Regions from separate parts of the Paenarthrobacter sp. Y-19 genome, predicted to be linked through region 2. Evidence: predicted binding sites of a transcription regulator. Region 2 holds the regulator's gene; each other region holds the start of a gene.

Region 1 (4,652 bases), 860 kb from region 2:
ATCCGGGCTTCAGCGGCCTGCTGTTCAAGGTCCTGCCTGTATTGAAAGCCCATCAGGGGCGCAGTGACCACGGCAAGGCAGGCGACGATCGCGATGAACGAACGGCGGCGCTTCATCTCGGGCCACTTCCACTGGCGGAAGGGCTTCTCAATGTACTTGGTGGTGAGGAACGCCAGCGTCAGCGAGAGGGCGATGATGGCCGTGCCGGAAAGCCATCCAGCGTGCTCTTTGCCGCTCCAGCCCAGCGCGATGACCAGGATGGGCCAGTGCCAGAGGTACAGGGCGTAGGAGTTGTCGCCCAGGCGGACCAGGAACTTGGAGCTAAGGATCCGGTCGACACCGAAGCGGCTGCCGGTCTGGCCTGCCGCGATGACGGCGACGGCTGCCAGGGTGGGCCACAATGCCACGAAACCCGGGAAAGCCGTCTGGACCTGCAGCACGATGCCGCAGGTGAGCATGGCAATGACGCCGATCCAGCCCATCAGTACGCGGACGGGTTTGGAGAAGTTCAAGCCCGGCAGCACCAGGGCCAGCAAGGTGCCCAAGGCAAATTCCCACAGACGGGCGAAGGTATCGAAGTACGCCACAGCCTGGTTGGTGGCCGTGAAGATGATGGAGTAGACGAACGAGACCAGGAAAATTATGGCGAAGACGTACACGAGGGTCGCCCGGTACCTGAGGGCAAAGCGGCGGCACAGAAGCGCGACCGCTGCGAAGATCACCGGCCAGATGATGAACACCTGGCCCTGGATGGACAGTGACCAGAAGTGTTGCACCGGGCTGGCCATGCTGTGGTCCGTGGCGTAGTAGTCCACCGCAAGCTGTTGGAGCAGCCAGTTCTCGTAGTAGAACAAGGACGCCCAGGCCTGCTGGACAATTTCAGCCCACCGGGTAGGTGGCAGGAGGACGAAGGTGGCTGTCAGCGTTCCCAGAAGGACAACCACGACGGCGGGCAGCAGCCGCCTGAACAGGTGCAGCCAGTGCCGCAGGAGGTCCATGGGACGGCCCTGTTTATAACGGCCCGTGAACTGCAGGGTCATGAGGAACGCGGAGATGAGGAGGAAGACATCAACCCCTCCGGAAACCCGGCCGATCCAGATGTGATAGCTCACCACCATGAGGACGGCCAGTGACCTGAGACCTTGGATTTCAGGGCGGAACTTGGACTTTCCAACGGGACCGGAAGCCCGCCTACCGCGGTGGGCAGGGGCTGTAATCGCTGGGGTAGTCACGTTAGGCAGTTCCTTAAAGCGGCTGGCACAAAGCATCCATAATACGCGGTTCAGCCCACCCGCCCCCAGTTCGAGGATGCTGCTGACCGCCTTCCGCACCTCCCCCGGGCCCGGTTCAGCCATCCATTCTTGCAGCTCTTCCTGTGTGTGACCTGTGCCGATGCCTCATTCGGGTCCCTGCGGCCAATGCGATACGCCGGTCCGGAAGTTGTGATGCATCGCACAGGATCTTAACAGCAGAAACCCCGGTCGCACCTAGTTGTGACCGGGGTTTCCGCGGGACAGGCGCTTAGTGCTGGTGGCCTGCGTGTGCGTCTTCTTCCTCAGCGGGCTTCTCGGCAACCAGGGTCTCGGTGGTGAGAACCAAGGCAGCGATGGAAGCGGCGTTGCGGAGTGCAGAGCGGGTGACCTTGACGGGGTCGATCACGCCGGCGGCGATCAGGTCCTCGTACTCGCCGGACTTGGCGTTGAAGCCGTGGTTGGCTTCGAGTTCGGAAACCTTGGCGGTGACCACGAAACCGTCGAAGCCGGCGTTCTGCGCGATCCAGCGCAGCGGCTGGACCAGTGCGCGGCGAACGATGCCTACAGCGGCCGCAGCGTCACCTTCGAGGTCCTTGACTGCCTGGGACTCGTCCAGGGCCTTCAGGGCGTGGATCAGGGCGGAACCGCCACCGGAAACGATGCCTTCTTCGAGGGCTGCACGCGTCGAGGAAACGGCGTCCTCAATGCGGTGCTTCTTTTCCTTCAGCTCAACCTCGGTGGCTGCGCCAACCTTGATGACGCCGATGCCGCCAGCGAGCTTGGCCAGGCGTTCCTGCAGCTTTTCCTTGTCCCAGTCGGAATCCGTCCGGGTCAGCTCAGCGCGGAGCTGTGCAACGCGGTCGGCAACGTCCTGGGCCGAACCGGCACCGTCAACGATGGTGGTGTTGTCCTTGGTGACCGTGATGCGGCGGGCGGTACCGAGTACCTCGAGGCCAACGGAGTCCAGCGTCAGGCCCAGGTCCGGGGAAACTACCTGCGCACCGGTCAACGTAGCGATGTCCTGGAGCATGGCCTTGCGGCGATCGCCGAAGCCCGGAGCCTTGACGGCAACGACGTTGAGCGTGCCGCGGATACGGTTGACGATCAGGGTGGAAAGGGCTTCGCCTTCGATGTCCTCAGCGATGATGAAGAGGGGCTTGTTGGCCTGCAGGGCCTTCTCGAGCAGCGGCAGGAAGTCCTGCAGCGAGGAGATCTTGCCCTGGTTGATCAGGATGAGGGCGTCTTCGAGGACAGCTTCCTGGCGTTCTGCGTCGGTGACGAAGTACGGGGAGAGGTAGCCCTTGTCGAACTGCATGCCCTCGGTCAGGACCAGCTCGGTCTGCGTGGTGGAGGACTCTTCGATGGTGATGACACCATCCTTGCCTACCTTGCCGAAGGCCTCGGCGAGGAGCTCGCCGACTTCATCGCTCTGCGCGGAGATGGCTGCGACGTTGGCTACCTGGGTGCCTTCGACTTCGCGGGCATTCTCCAGGAGGCGTGCAGCGACGGCTTCCACTGCAACTTCGATGCCCCGCTTGATCTCGCCGGGAGCTGCGCCGGCAGCAACATTGCGCAGGCCTTCCTTGACCAGGGCCTGGGCCAGCACGGTTGCCGTAGTGGTGCCGTCACCGGCAACGTCATTGGTCTTGGTGGCTACTTCCTTGGCAAGCTGGGCGCCAAGGTTCTCGTAGGGGTCATCAAGCTCAACTTCACGGGCGATGGTGACACCATCGTTGGTGATCGTGGGGGCGCCCCACTTCTTGTCCAGGACGACGTTGCGGCCGCGCGGGCCCAGCGTCACCTTGACAGTGTTGGCGAGCTTGTCGATACCGGCCTCAAGAGACCGGCGGGCAGCATCGTTAAAAGCAAGCTGCTTTGCCATGGTTGTGTCCTTTCGAGACAGAAAACCCGCACCGCTGACGCTCGGAATGATTCCAACGCGACGGCGGTGCGGGGCTCCAGGAAGTTACTTTACGACGATCGCAAGGACGTCGCGGGCGGACAGAACGAGGTACTCGCTGCCGCCGGTCTTGACTTCGGTTCCACCGTACTTGGAGTAGATGACGACGTCGCCAACAGCTACGTCAACCGGTACGCGGTTGCCGTTGTCATCGAAGCGGCCGGGGCCGATTGCAACAACTTCGCCTTCCTGCGGCTTCTCCTGCGCGGAGTCCGGAATAACCAGGCCGGAAGCCGTGGTCTGCTCTGCTTCGAGCGGGCGAACAACAATACGATCCTCAAGAGGCTTAATCGAGACCGACACTCGGACTCTCCTTTTCATGAGCTGATTCATGGACTAAGAACTAGGGTGCCGTGGCGTACAACCGTCGTCGCGGTGCCGGTGGACGCCTGGCGTGATTAGCACCCTCAAGGGGAGAGTGCTAACTAGACTCTATGTAAGGCGTTAGCACTCGGTCAAGGTGAGTGCCAGCATTTCGTCATCGGTGAACGTTGTCACTGGTCCCTGAGGTCATCAAGGTCGTAGTCTTCGCCGTCGTCATCCTCATCCAAGGAAGCGCTGCCGCGGTTCAGGTAGAGCACCACCGCCGAAGCAACCGCCACGACGCCGGAAACCACCAGCGCGATGATCCCGCCGAGGCGCGCACCGGCGTAGAGGTCGCGGATGTCGCGTGCCTCATCCGTCGCATCGTTCACGCTCTTGCCACTGACGGAGTAGGCCGCTGCGTTGAAGGAATCCAGCGCGAAAATAACGATCAGCAAGCCTATGCAGACCACCGCGATGACAGCGCCCGCGATCAGGGCGGGACGGGCATACGTGGTGAGGCGGGAGGGCTGTGGTGCTGCGTTGTCTTCCATGAAAACAACCCTATCCGGCTGATTCCCCAGTCACGCAGCCATGACGCGCGACGTTAGGCTTGTTCCCATGCCTCATGCACCGCAGGAACAGATCGCACCTTTATTGACCACTGAAGGTTGGGAGCTTCTTGCCTCGCTGGGACCCTACCGTGAGGCTGATGCATTCAGCGTCAATGCCAGCCTCCGCAAGGCCGGCCACTCCCCGGAACTCGTGGCCGCCGTGCTCACGCAGTCCCGTTTACGGACCCGGGCTGAGGCGAAGTTCGGCGAATTCGCCCGGCAGATGCTGTTCACCCAGGCGGGCCTGGAGCAGGCAACCCGGCTGAACGTCGCCGCCCGCCACGCCGAACGTTTTGCGCAGGCCGACATCACCCATGTGGCCGATCTCGGCTGCGGCCTCGGCGCCGATTCCATGGCGATGGCTTCCATGGACATTGCTGTCACCGCTGTGGAGATGGACGAAACCACCGCTGCCTGCGCCATGATCAACCTCATGCCTTTCCCGCATGCAACGGTGGTGCACTCGGACGCGGAATCAATGGACCTCGAGGGCATCGACGGCGTGTGGATGGACCCTGCCCG
Region 2 (4,652 bases):
CATCACGCGTAAGCGCAAGCTGCTCGAAAAGCAAAAAGAAGGCAAGAAGCGCATGAAGATGGTGGGCCGCGTTGAGGTTCCCCAGGAGGCCTTCATCGCAGCACTGACGACCGACGAGTCCAAGGACAAGGCCAAGAAGTAAATGCCCAGCGTCCTTCCTTTGGGCGATCCGGCACCTGCGGATGGATTATTGCCACCGCAGGTGCTGGACGGCGTCGAACAACGCAAATTCGGGCTCTACGTGCACATTCCGTTTTGTGCCGTACGGTGTGGCTATTGCGACTTCAACACGTACACCGCCACGGAGCTCGGCGGGGGAGCGTCGCAGGATGCCTATGCTTCCACGGCTGTTTCCGAAGTCGCTTTCGCGGCGACGACCCTTGAGGCCTCTGGCCTTCCGCATCGTCCACTAAGCACAGTATTTTTTGGTGGCGGTACGCCCACGCTCCTGCCTGCGGAGGATCTCGCAGAGATCCTGCGCGCCGCCGTCGGCTACTGGGGCCTGGAGCCCGGCGCTGAGGTGACCACCGAGGCCAATCCCGACTCTGTAACACCCGAATCCTTGAAGGTGCTTGCGGACGCGGGCTTCACCCGCGTGTCCTTCGGCATGCAGTCTGCGGTTCCGCACGTGCTGAAAGTGCTGGACCGCACCCACACTCCCAGCCGGGTGCCGCTGGTGGTGCAATGGGCCCGCGAAGCAGGCCTCTCCGTCAGCCTGGACCTTATCTACGGGACACCAGGGGAGTCCATGGAGGACTGGGAGTTCTCACTCAAGACGGCACTCTCGTACGGGCCGGACCACATCAGCGCCTACGCATTGATAGTCGAGGATGGCACCAAACTTGCCGCGCAGATCAAGCGTGGCCAGGTGCCCGGAATCGACGACGACGACCACGCCGCCAAGTATGAACTGGCGGACAAGTTGATCTCCTCGGCCGGCTTGAACTGGTACGAAGTCAGCAACTGGTCGAGGACTCCGGATCAGGCGTGCAAGCACAACCTCGCGTATTGGCGCGGAGACGATTGGTGGGGAATCGGCCCCGGCGCGCACTCACACGTGGGCGGTGTCCGGTGGTGGAACGTCAAACACCCCACGGCCTACGCATCACGATTGGGGGCAGAGACCTCACCTGCCGCAGGGCGCGAAACCCTCGACGCCGGCACCCGGGAAGTCGAGCGGATCATGCTGGAGGCGCGGCTCGGAACGGGACTTGCCGTAGATGCCCTGGATGCGATTGGGCGCCACGCGATGGCGGGCCTCATTGCTGACGAACTGGTTGATCCGGTTCAGGCATTCAAGGGACGACTGGTTCTTACCCTTAAGGGCAGGTTGCTCGCAGATGCCGTAGTCCGCAGGATCCTGCCGGACTGACCTTCGCCTGGGACTGACAGTCCGGTACCGTACCCCCCGGATTCATCGGGCGGATCGGGGCCCTACTTGATCCAGCGCAGGTTGAAACGGTAGCGGTGGGGCTGGCCGTGGTTGACCCGGATGCCCGCTGAAACAGAGAAGCACGTCAGTGCCACCCAGATACCCGTGGCAATGACGGCAAAAATGTTTCCCACCACCGGCAGCAGGACAAGGATGTTGGCCAAGACGGCGGCAATGGTGGGAGGCAACGTGAAATTCAGTGCCTCCTTGGATTCCTGCGCTGTAAACGGCCCGCGGTCGCGGAATATCAGGTAGATCAGGAGAGCCGGCAAGCATCCAAGGATGCCGCCGAAGTGCGCCAAAGTGGCCCACTGCCTGTCCTCGCTGGCTGTCAACGGGAGTGCGTTGGCAGGGGCGCCATGGTACTGGGGCCGGCCTGCGGCGCTGCCCGGTTCTTCAGGAGCGTTATCTGCCACGGTGTCTTCCCTTTGCTTTAAATGCTTTAAAGATGCTGCTGTGTTGCTGTCCAAGAATACCGGGCCGCGCGTCCTTCCCGGGACCAACGCCCCGGAAGCATGCCGGATCCTGATGATCCGGACCGTGGACTACGGGACGGTGAGGAAGTCGATGACTTCTTCCACACGCCCCAACAACGATGCCTCAAGGTCCGCATAGCTGTGCACTGCGCCCAGCAGGCGCTGCCAGCCCAGCCCGATGTCCTCCGCTGTTTCGTGGGGCCAACCGAAGGCCGTGAGAATCCCGGTCTTCCAATCAGTGCCGCGGGCAACGGCGGGCCATTGCTCGATGCCCAGGACCTTCGGCCGGATGGCCTGCCACACGTCCACATAAGGGTGGCCCACGATCAGGACGTTGCCTGCAGCGCCGGGGACAGTCATGGCCTCGGCTGCGATCCGGGACTCCTTTGAGCCCGCCACGAGGTGGTCCACCAGGATGCCAAGGCGGCGGCCGGGACCGGGTCGGAAGTCGGCAATGGCGGACTTGAGGTCGTCCACGCCGTGGAGCGGTTCCACCACAATTCCTTCAACACGGAGGTCGTCACCCCAGACTTTCTCCACGAGTTCAGCGTCGTGCTTGCCCTCCACCCAGATGCGGCTGGCCTTCGCGACCTGCGCCCGTTGCCCCTGGACCTTTACGGAACCCGAGGCCGTGCGATTCGCCTGAACCGCTGAAGCGGGCCGGCGAGGGGCCGGAGGCATCAACCTGATCGCTTGTCCTTCGAGAAGGAATCCGTACCCGAGTTGGAACGACTTCGTTTTACCGCGCCTGTCCTCGAGCGACACGATGTGCATGCCACCGGTCTTTTCCACCCGGGTGACTTCGCCCACCCATCCTGACTGGACGTCTTCGAGGACCATGCCGCGTTGCACCGGCACCTCAGGGAGCTGGCGTTTGGCTGGAGCGGTCAGGTCCTGCGGGCCCCAATTGTCGAAAGCCAAGGAATTCCTACCTCTGTGGTGATGTGAAAGGGGACAGGGGCGGGTTGCCGTCAGCCGGTCTCGGGACGCCGCCCTGGATGCAGTCCTCGGACGGTTTCAATGCTAACAACGTGGTGGCTCATACTAGACTTGTTAGCACTTGGGCATGTTGAGTGCTAAGTGTGCGGTGATCCATTGGAGGTCCCGCGGGGACCGGTCCCATGGACCATGGCAGTCGTCAGGAGGTGTAGCAATGAGTGAGCCACGCAAATTGGAAGTGCTGCGTGCCATCGTTGAGGATTACGTGCATTCCCGGGAGCCGGTGGGATCGAAAGCCCTCGTTGAGCGTCATCACCTGGGTGTTTCCAGTGCCACCATCCGCAATGACATGGCTGTCCTGGAAGAAGAAGGTCTTATTGCCGCCCCGCATACCAGCGCCGGCCGAATCCCCACTGACAAGGGCTATCGCCTGTTCGTTGACCGCATCTCACAGGTCAAGCCGTTGTCCGCCGCCGAGCGTCGGGCAATTCATTCGCTGCTTGAAGGACCCGACGACGTCGATGACATTCTTGAGCGCACAGTACGGCTCCTTTCCCAGCTGACCAACCAGGTCGCCGTCGTGCAGTATCCCCACTCGCACCGCGCATTGGTCCGCCACGCGGAGTTCGTTCTGCTGGCCCCCAAACAGGTGCTGGTGGTCCTCATTGCGGACACCGGGAGCGTCGTGCAAAAAGTCATCGACGCCGGTTCGGACGTGGGGAACGAGGCTTTGATGTTGTTGAGGTCACGATTCCTCGGCAGCATCGCCGGCACCCAGCTGGCACTCCTGCCGCAGGTGTTACCGTCGGTGGTGGCCCTTTGCCCGCCGGATCTTCGTGCCCTCGCCCAAAGGCTGGCCACTGGCTTGGAATCCCTGAGCGACACCAGCCGTGAGGAACGCATTCTGATGGCCGGTACGGCCAACCTCGCACGTTCCAACGTTGACTTCCCGCTAAGCATCGGTCCCGTGCTTGAGGCCCTTGAGGAACAAGTTGTCATGCTCCGGTTGTTGTCGGACATGGGAGACGATCCCCGGGGCGTGACAGTCAGCATTGGCCGGGAGAATCCGTACGACGGCCTGGCCGAGGCCTCTGTAGTGGCCACCGGCTACGGTTCCGGCGCCAAGGTGGGAATCCTTGGACCGACCCGCATGGACTATCCCACCACCATGGCAGCAGTTCGTGCCGTGGCCCGTTACCTTTCCCGCATTCTCGGCGGCTGAACACCGGCCCGGGAAAACATCCGCAGTACAACCAGGAAGAGATACCGACTTTGAGCAGCCACTATGACGTTTTGGGAGTCTCGCCGGAAGCCACCGGGGAAGAGATCAAAAAGGCGTACCGCAAGTTGGCGCGGAAACTCCACCCGGACGTAAACCCGGGTGAAGATGTCGCGGAGCAGTTCAAGGCCGTGACGCACGCTTACGAAGTGTTGTCAGATCCCCAGAAGCGCCGCGTCTACGATGCCACGGGCAACGAGAACGGCACTGATAACGGCTTCGGGGGCGGCTACGCCGGCCAGGGCTTCGCCTTCCAGGACATCTTCGACACGTTCTTTGGCGGCGGCGGTGGACACGGAGGGCCCGCCTCCCGCGTACGACGTGGCCAGGACGCCCTTATCAGCGTTCGGATCGACCTCAAGGATGCCGTGTTCGGCGTCAACAAGAAGCTTGAAGTGGACACAGCCGTGGTCTGCCCCACCTGCGACGGCAGCTGCTGCCGCCCGGGCACCCACCCTGAACGCTGCGACATCTGTGGTGGCAGCGGCCAGGTTCAGCGCGCCGTCCGCTCCATCCTGGGGCAGGT
Region 3 (4,652 bases), 830 kb from region 2:
ACCGGGTGGTGGATCTTGTCTTTGAACATGCCACGCTGCGTCCCCGCACCAGCTTGGCTGTGGTGACGGCAAGCCTGCGCCACGCTGCCAGGATCGGCGAGGCCATCAGGCTCCAACTGCCGAACCATCCATTGCTGTCTTCCTTCTTCGCCGCCGGCCCCGAATCCTTCCGCGTGGTGGATCTGGAACGCGCGCAGGGCTTGGTGCGGGACCATGTGATCTTCTCCCTCGGGTATGGACGCACCCCGCATGGCCGGGCGCTCCACTCCTTTGGACCGCTGTCCACTGAGGGTGGGCGTAACCGCTTTGCCTTGGCCATGACCAGGGCCCGGCGCTCCATGCACGTCCTGAGCTGCTTCCGGCCCGAGGACCTCGACCTCGATCGCCTGGCGCACGGCGCAGTGGACTTCTACGAGTTGCTGGACAGGGAGCTCTCGGGGAACAGCAATCTCGGAACTCCGGCATCCCGTGCCGTTGCCAGCGAGCAAGCACTTGGCGAGGACCCGTTGGTGGCGGATCTTGGCGAACGACTGCGTGCCCGCGGCGCCCGTGTCTGGCACCTTTACGACGGTGTGCTGGACATAGCCGCAGCCGCTGATCCTGTGCACACCATTGGCCGGGAGGGTGCTGAAATTCCCACGCCCGTAGCCATCGAGTCCGATGGCACGGAACGATACCGGCGCATGAGTGTCCGTGAACGCAGCCGGCTGCGGCCTCAACTGCTGGAGCGCATGGGGTGGCGTTACATGTCGCTGTGGACGATCGAAGTCTTCACGGACCCGTCCTCCTGCGCCGATCGCATCGGTTCCTACCTTGGACTGGAAAACCACATTCCGAAGGCTGCCGAGTCGTCTCAACATGGCTTCCTGGACATGGATGTTGAACAATTGAATCTGGACAAGGCTCAGCCTGTGTTCACCCGTTCCCCGGCCACCGGCCCGGATCACCAACCCGAGCAGGATGCCAAGGGGACGCGGGACCAGACAGGGGACAGGAAAGAAGCACCAATGACGGAACAAGGAAATGGTTCCACCGACGGCTCTGCCGGGGAGAACAGCGGATCGGACAACACGGCAGCTGAAAAAGCCGCCGAGCCGACGGCTGCCAAGCACAGCTCGGGCGGCATCCTCCCCACCAAGGCCGCGGAGGACGATCCCCGCAGATGGGGCGATGAAGCAGGCTATGACCACGAGCAGTGGTTGAAGGAACAGAAGCCCCCGCACTGGGGATGAGCGATTGAGCAGCTTCATGGGCTGACCAGAACAAAGAAAAGCTTGCCTTGCGTGGATGCGCCGGCAAGCTTTTCTGCTTGTTGGGGGTTGGCAGCGACCACCACCAGCCCTTCTGTATCGCTGGTGCCAAGCCATTCGCCGGCCTTGCCGCCCTGGGCCGAAGTCCAGAGAACAGGAACAGGGCCAGCCAAAACCTGGCTCTGGCGGGATTCGTCGTAACTGCCGGACGCCGTGAGGACAACGGTCACCAGCTGCCCCGGCGACAGAAGCTGGATGGAAGAAGGATCTGCCATGCGCAGGGGGACGGCAGCGGAACCTGCAGGAGTGCCCGCGAGCAAGCCAGGGCCTAGGAGGCTTGAGTCCGTGGGTGTTTGTCCCTTGCCCAAAGGAGAGGCCAGCTGGCGCCCAACCAGGGTCGCGACATCATCCACCCACGCGGAGATGGCCAGTTCGGCTGCGACATCGACCCTGGTGAAATCTGACTCCTTCAGGCTCGCGCCGGCTGGTAGATCACGGGCTGCGACCAGGACGCTGACCCGGGCGACCGACACAGGAGTCAGCTGCTGTACCGCCAGACCGGCAGCAAGGCATAGAAGCAGCGCGACGCAAAGCCGCCGGTTGCGGGAAAGCCACGCCCTGAGTGTGGGCTTTCGCTTTGGAGGTCCGTTGCGCCGCGCACGGCCGAACCCCCGTGGAAAGCGCCTGGGGGAGGGCGAGGGGTGGTACGGCAACCGTTCATGTCCAGCTGTTCCAGCTGAACGCTCGGCATGGGCAAGGAAGGCGCTACGGGCGGAGTGTGACATGCCGCCACGGTAGCCAGCAGCCCCGGCCGCCTAACAGGGGCCGGGTTGCCTATGTGGAAAAGTTCCGGAGCTAGCTCGCCGCGGCGGCCGGTGCGGGAGCGGGCGTGGCCGCAGCTGCGGGTGCAGCCGGTGACGTGGGCGCAGCGGATACTGTGCTGCCCTTGGCGTCACGGGAGTCAGTGCGGTAGAAACCAGAGCCCTTGAAGACGACGCCCACGCTGTTGAACTTCTTGCGCAGCGTGCCTTTGCATTCAGGGCACTCTGTCAGGGAGCTGTCTGAGAAGGACTGGACGATGTCGAAGGCATGGTCACAGTCTTTGCAGGCGTATGCGTATGTGGGCACTGAGTTCCTCCTTTAGGACAAAGTTCAGGTCCTGCTCCGCCGTGCCGAATAACTTCCGCATTAGCAGTCCCAGGGCCTGAGTGCCAATTCTATCATCCGTCCCCCTGAGGTGTGCCAGCACTTGTGCCGGAGCTCACCAACCGGAACCCGCCGGAAATGACCGGGAGTCAGACGGGCTCCGCTGCGTTGTCGAGAACCACAACGCCCGAAGGTGTCAGCACTTCCCGCACCGGGCGATCGAAGGCCTCGGCGGGTATGGAGCCTGAAGGCAACAGATCGTCGTCGTACACCACCGCGATGGTGGGCGGCCGCCGGCCGGACGCGTCCAGGCCCTGCAGGAGTCGGTCGTAATAACCGCCGCCTTGGCCAATCCTGTTCCCGTCCCGGTCCACTGCGGTGGCCGGCATGAAGATTCCGGCCGTCGAAGCGACCACTGAACTGTCCAAGCGCTCACCGGTGGGTTCGTCGATGGGAGCGTAGGCGGACCGTGTGAAGACCGTGGACGGCGTCCAATACACCCAACTCAGTTGCCGTTCCGGTTCGCAGACGGGGAGCAGGACTTCATGGCCCGCTTCGTGGAGGGCTTCAAGCAGTGGCATGGTGGGCGGCTCGAAGGCGACTCCCACGTACACCGCGAACGACGACGGTGTTCCGGACGTGACGGAGCTGGCCCACGAGGAACCGTGCCGGGCTATCGCTTCGCCCGCATCAGCGATTTGCCCTGGTGTCAGGGCCCTTCTGTACAGCCGCCGGTTGCGGCGGATGTCTTCTTTCGACGCCATCTGTATCCAATCCTGGGGGTTCGTCGGGTCCGGTTAAAGTGTTTCCTTGTGTGTTGCCGGCAATAAAATGTGCGGCCCGCGCGGCGGGGGGTTTACCTGATGCTCTCTTCCTTCCGTTACATTAGTCCGGTGACTCTCGATAACAACGCTGTCCGTAAGGCCGTCATCCCCGCAGCGGGTCTTGGTACCCGGTTCCTTCCCGCCACCAAGGCGATGCCGAAGGAAATGCTGCCTGTGGTCGATAAGCCCGCCATCCAGTACGTCGTCGAAGAAGCGGTGAAGGTTGGCCTGCACGACGTCCTCATGATCACAGGACGCAGCAAGCGCGCCCTGGAAGACCACTTTGACCGTGTTCCGGCGCTTGAAGCGACCCTGGCTGAGAAGGGCGACACCGCCAAGCTGGAAGCGATTCAGTCGGCTACCAACCTGGGCGACATCCACTATGTCCGCCAAGGCGACCCGAACGGCCTCGGCCACGCAGTCCTTCGTGCAAAGCAGCACGTCGGCTACGAGCCTTTTGCCGTCCTGCTGGGCGATGACCTCATCGACGCCCGCGACGACCTCCTGAGCGAAATGATTGCGGTCCAGCAGAAGACCGGCGGTTCCGTGGTAGCCCTGATCGAGGTCGAGCCTTCCAAGATCAGCGCTTACGGTTGCGCCGACGTCGAGGACATCGGCGAGGACGGTTACGTCCGTATCAAGCAGCTGGTGGAAAAGCCGTCGCCGGAAGAGGCGCCGTCCAACCTCGCCGTGATTGGCCGCTACGTGCTGCACCCGGCCGTCTTCGAAGTCCTGGAGCAGACCGGCCCCGGCCGCGGTGGCGAAATCCAGCTGACCGATGCGCTTGAGGTCCTGGCTGCCGGCGAAGGCGAAGGCTATGGCGTGTACGGCGTGGTGTTCCGCGGCCGCCGCTATGACACCGGCGACAAGCTCAGCTACCTGAAGGCGTGCATCGAGCTCGCGTGCGAACGCGAAGACCTTGGTCCTGAGCTGCGCGAGTGGCTGCCGAACTTCACCGCCACGCTTCCCCAGTAACACGGATGTACGGGTCTGCGATCTGGCCGGTAACGCTGGAGTGCGGAGACCTGGCCCTTCGGCCCATCCGCTATCGCGACAAGCGGGAATGGTCCGAGGTCCGTTCCCGGAACAGTGATTGGCTGGCACCGTGGGAGGCGTCCAACCCGGCTCCGGGTGGCCGCCTCCCCAGCTACCGCCAAATGGTTTCGTCCCTGAACGAGCAGGCCCGACAGTCCACCGCATTGCCGTTCGTCATCGTTGAACGCACGGCAGGCGCGCGGGAGCCCGCCATCGTTGGCCAATTGACGGTCTCGTCGATTGTGTGGGGATCGGCCATGATGGCCACGCTTGGCTATTGGGTGGACAAAGACCGGGCCGGGCGCGGGATCGCTCCCACAGCTGTAGCCATGGCCACCGACCACTGCTTTACTGTGTTGGGTCTGCACCGGATGGAAATCAATATCCGCCCCGAAAA

The links. The regulator HrcA, encoded in region 2, represses chaperone genes, less so after heat shock. The targets are predictions, from matches to a motif close to TTNGCACTCGNNNNNNNCGAGTGCNAA.
Region 1: the regulator HrcA is predicted to act here: its motif matches at 3,658-3,684, upstream of groES (co-chaperone GroES).
Region 3: the regulator HrcA is predicted to act here: its motif matches at 2,439-2,465, upstream of PYR64_RS13070 (FmdB family zinc ribbon protein).

What each region holds. Positions count from the first base shown of each region.
Region 1 covers NZ_CP119414.1:2,812,627-2,817,278, forward strand. Annotated here, with positions in the region: gene PYR64_RS13145 (acyltransferase family protein) at 1-1,268, opposite strand, end outside; gene groL (chaperonin GroEL) at 1,522-3,135, opposite strand; gene groES (co-chaperone GroES) at 3,220-3,516, opposite strand; gene PYR64_RS13160 (hypothetical protein) at 3,708-4,070, opposite strand; gene PYR64_RS13165 (class I SAM-dependent methyltransferase) at 4,138-4,652, shown strand, end outside.
Region 2 covers NZ_CP119414.1:1,954,415-1,959,066, reverse strand. Annotated here, with positions in the region: gene lepA (translation elongation factor 4) at 1-142, shown strand, start outside; gene hemW (radical SAM family heme chaperone HemW) at 143-1,372, shown strand; gene PYR64_RS09050 (DUF4870 domain-containing protein) at 1,435-1,848, opposite strand; gene PYR64_RS09045 (DUF3097 domain-containing protein) at 1,978-2,829, opposite strand; gene hrcA (heat-inducible transcriptional repressor HrcA) at 3,062-4,069, shown strand; gene dnaJ (molecular chaperone DnaJ) at 4,120-4,652, shown strand, end outside.
Region 3 covers NZ_CP119414.1:2,789,043-2,793,694, reverse strand. Annotated here, with positions in the region: gene PYR64_RS13080 (DUF4011 domain-containing protein) at 1-1,232, shown strand, start outside; gene PYR64_RS13075 (RcpC/CpaB family pilus assembly protein) at 1,247-2,035, opposite strand; gene PYR64_RS13070 (FmdB family zinc ribbon protein) at 2,106-2,378, opposite strand; gene PYR64_RS13065 (5-formyltetrahydrofolate cyclo-ligase) at 2,546-3,160, opposite strand; gene galU (UTP--glucose-1-phosphate uridylyltransferase GalU) at 3,290-4,195, shown strand; gene PYR64_RS13055 (GNAT family protein) at 4,201-4,652, shown strand, end outside.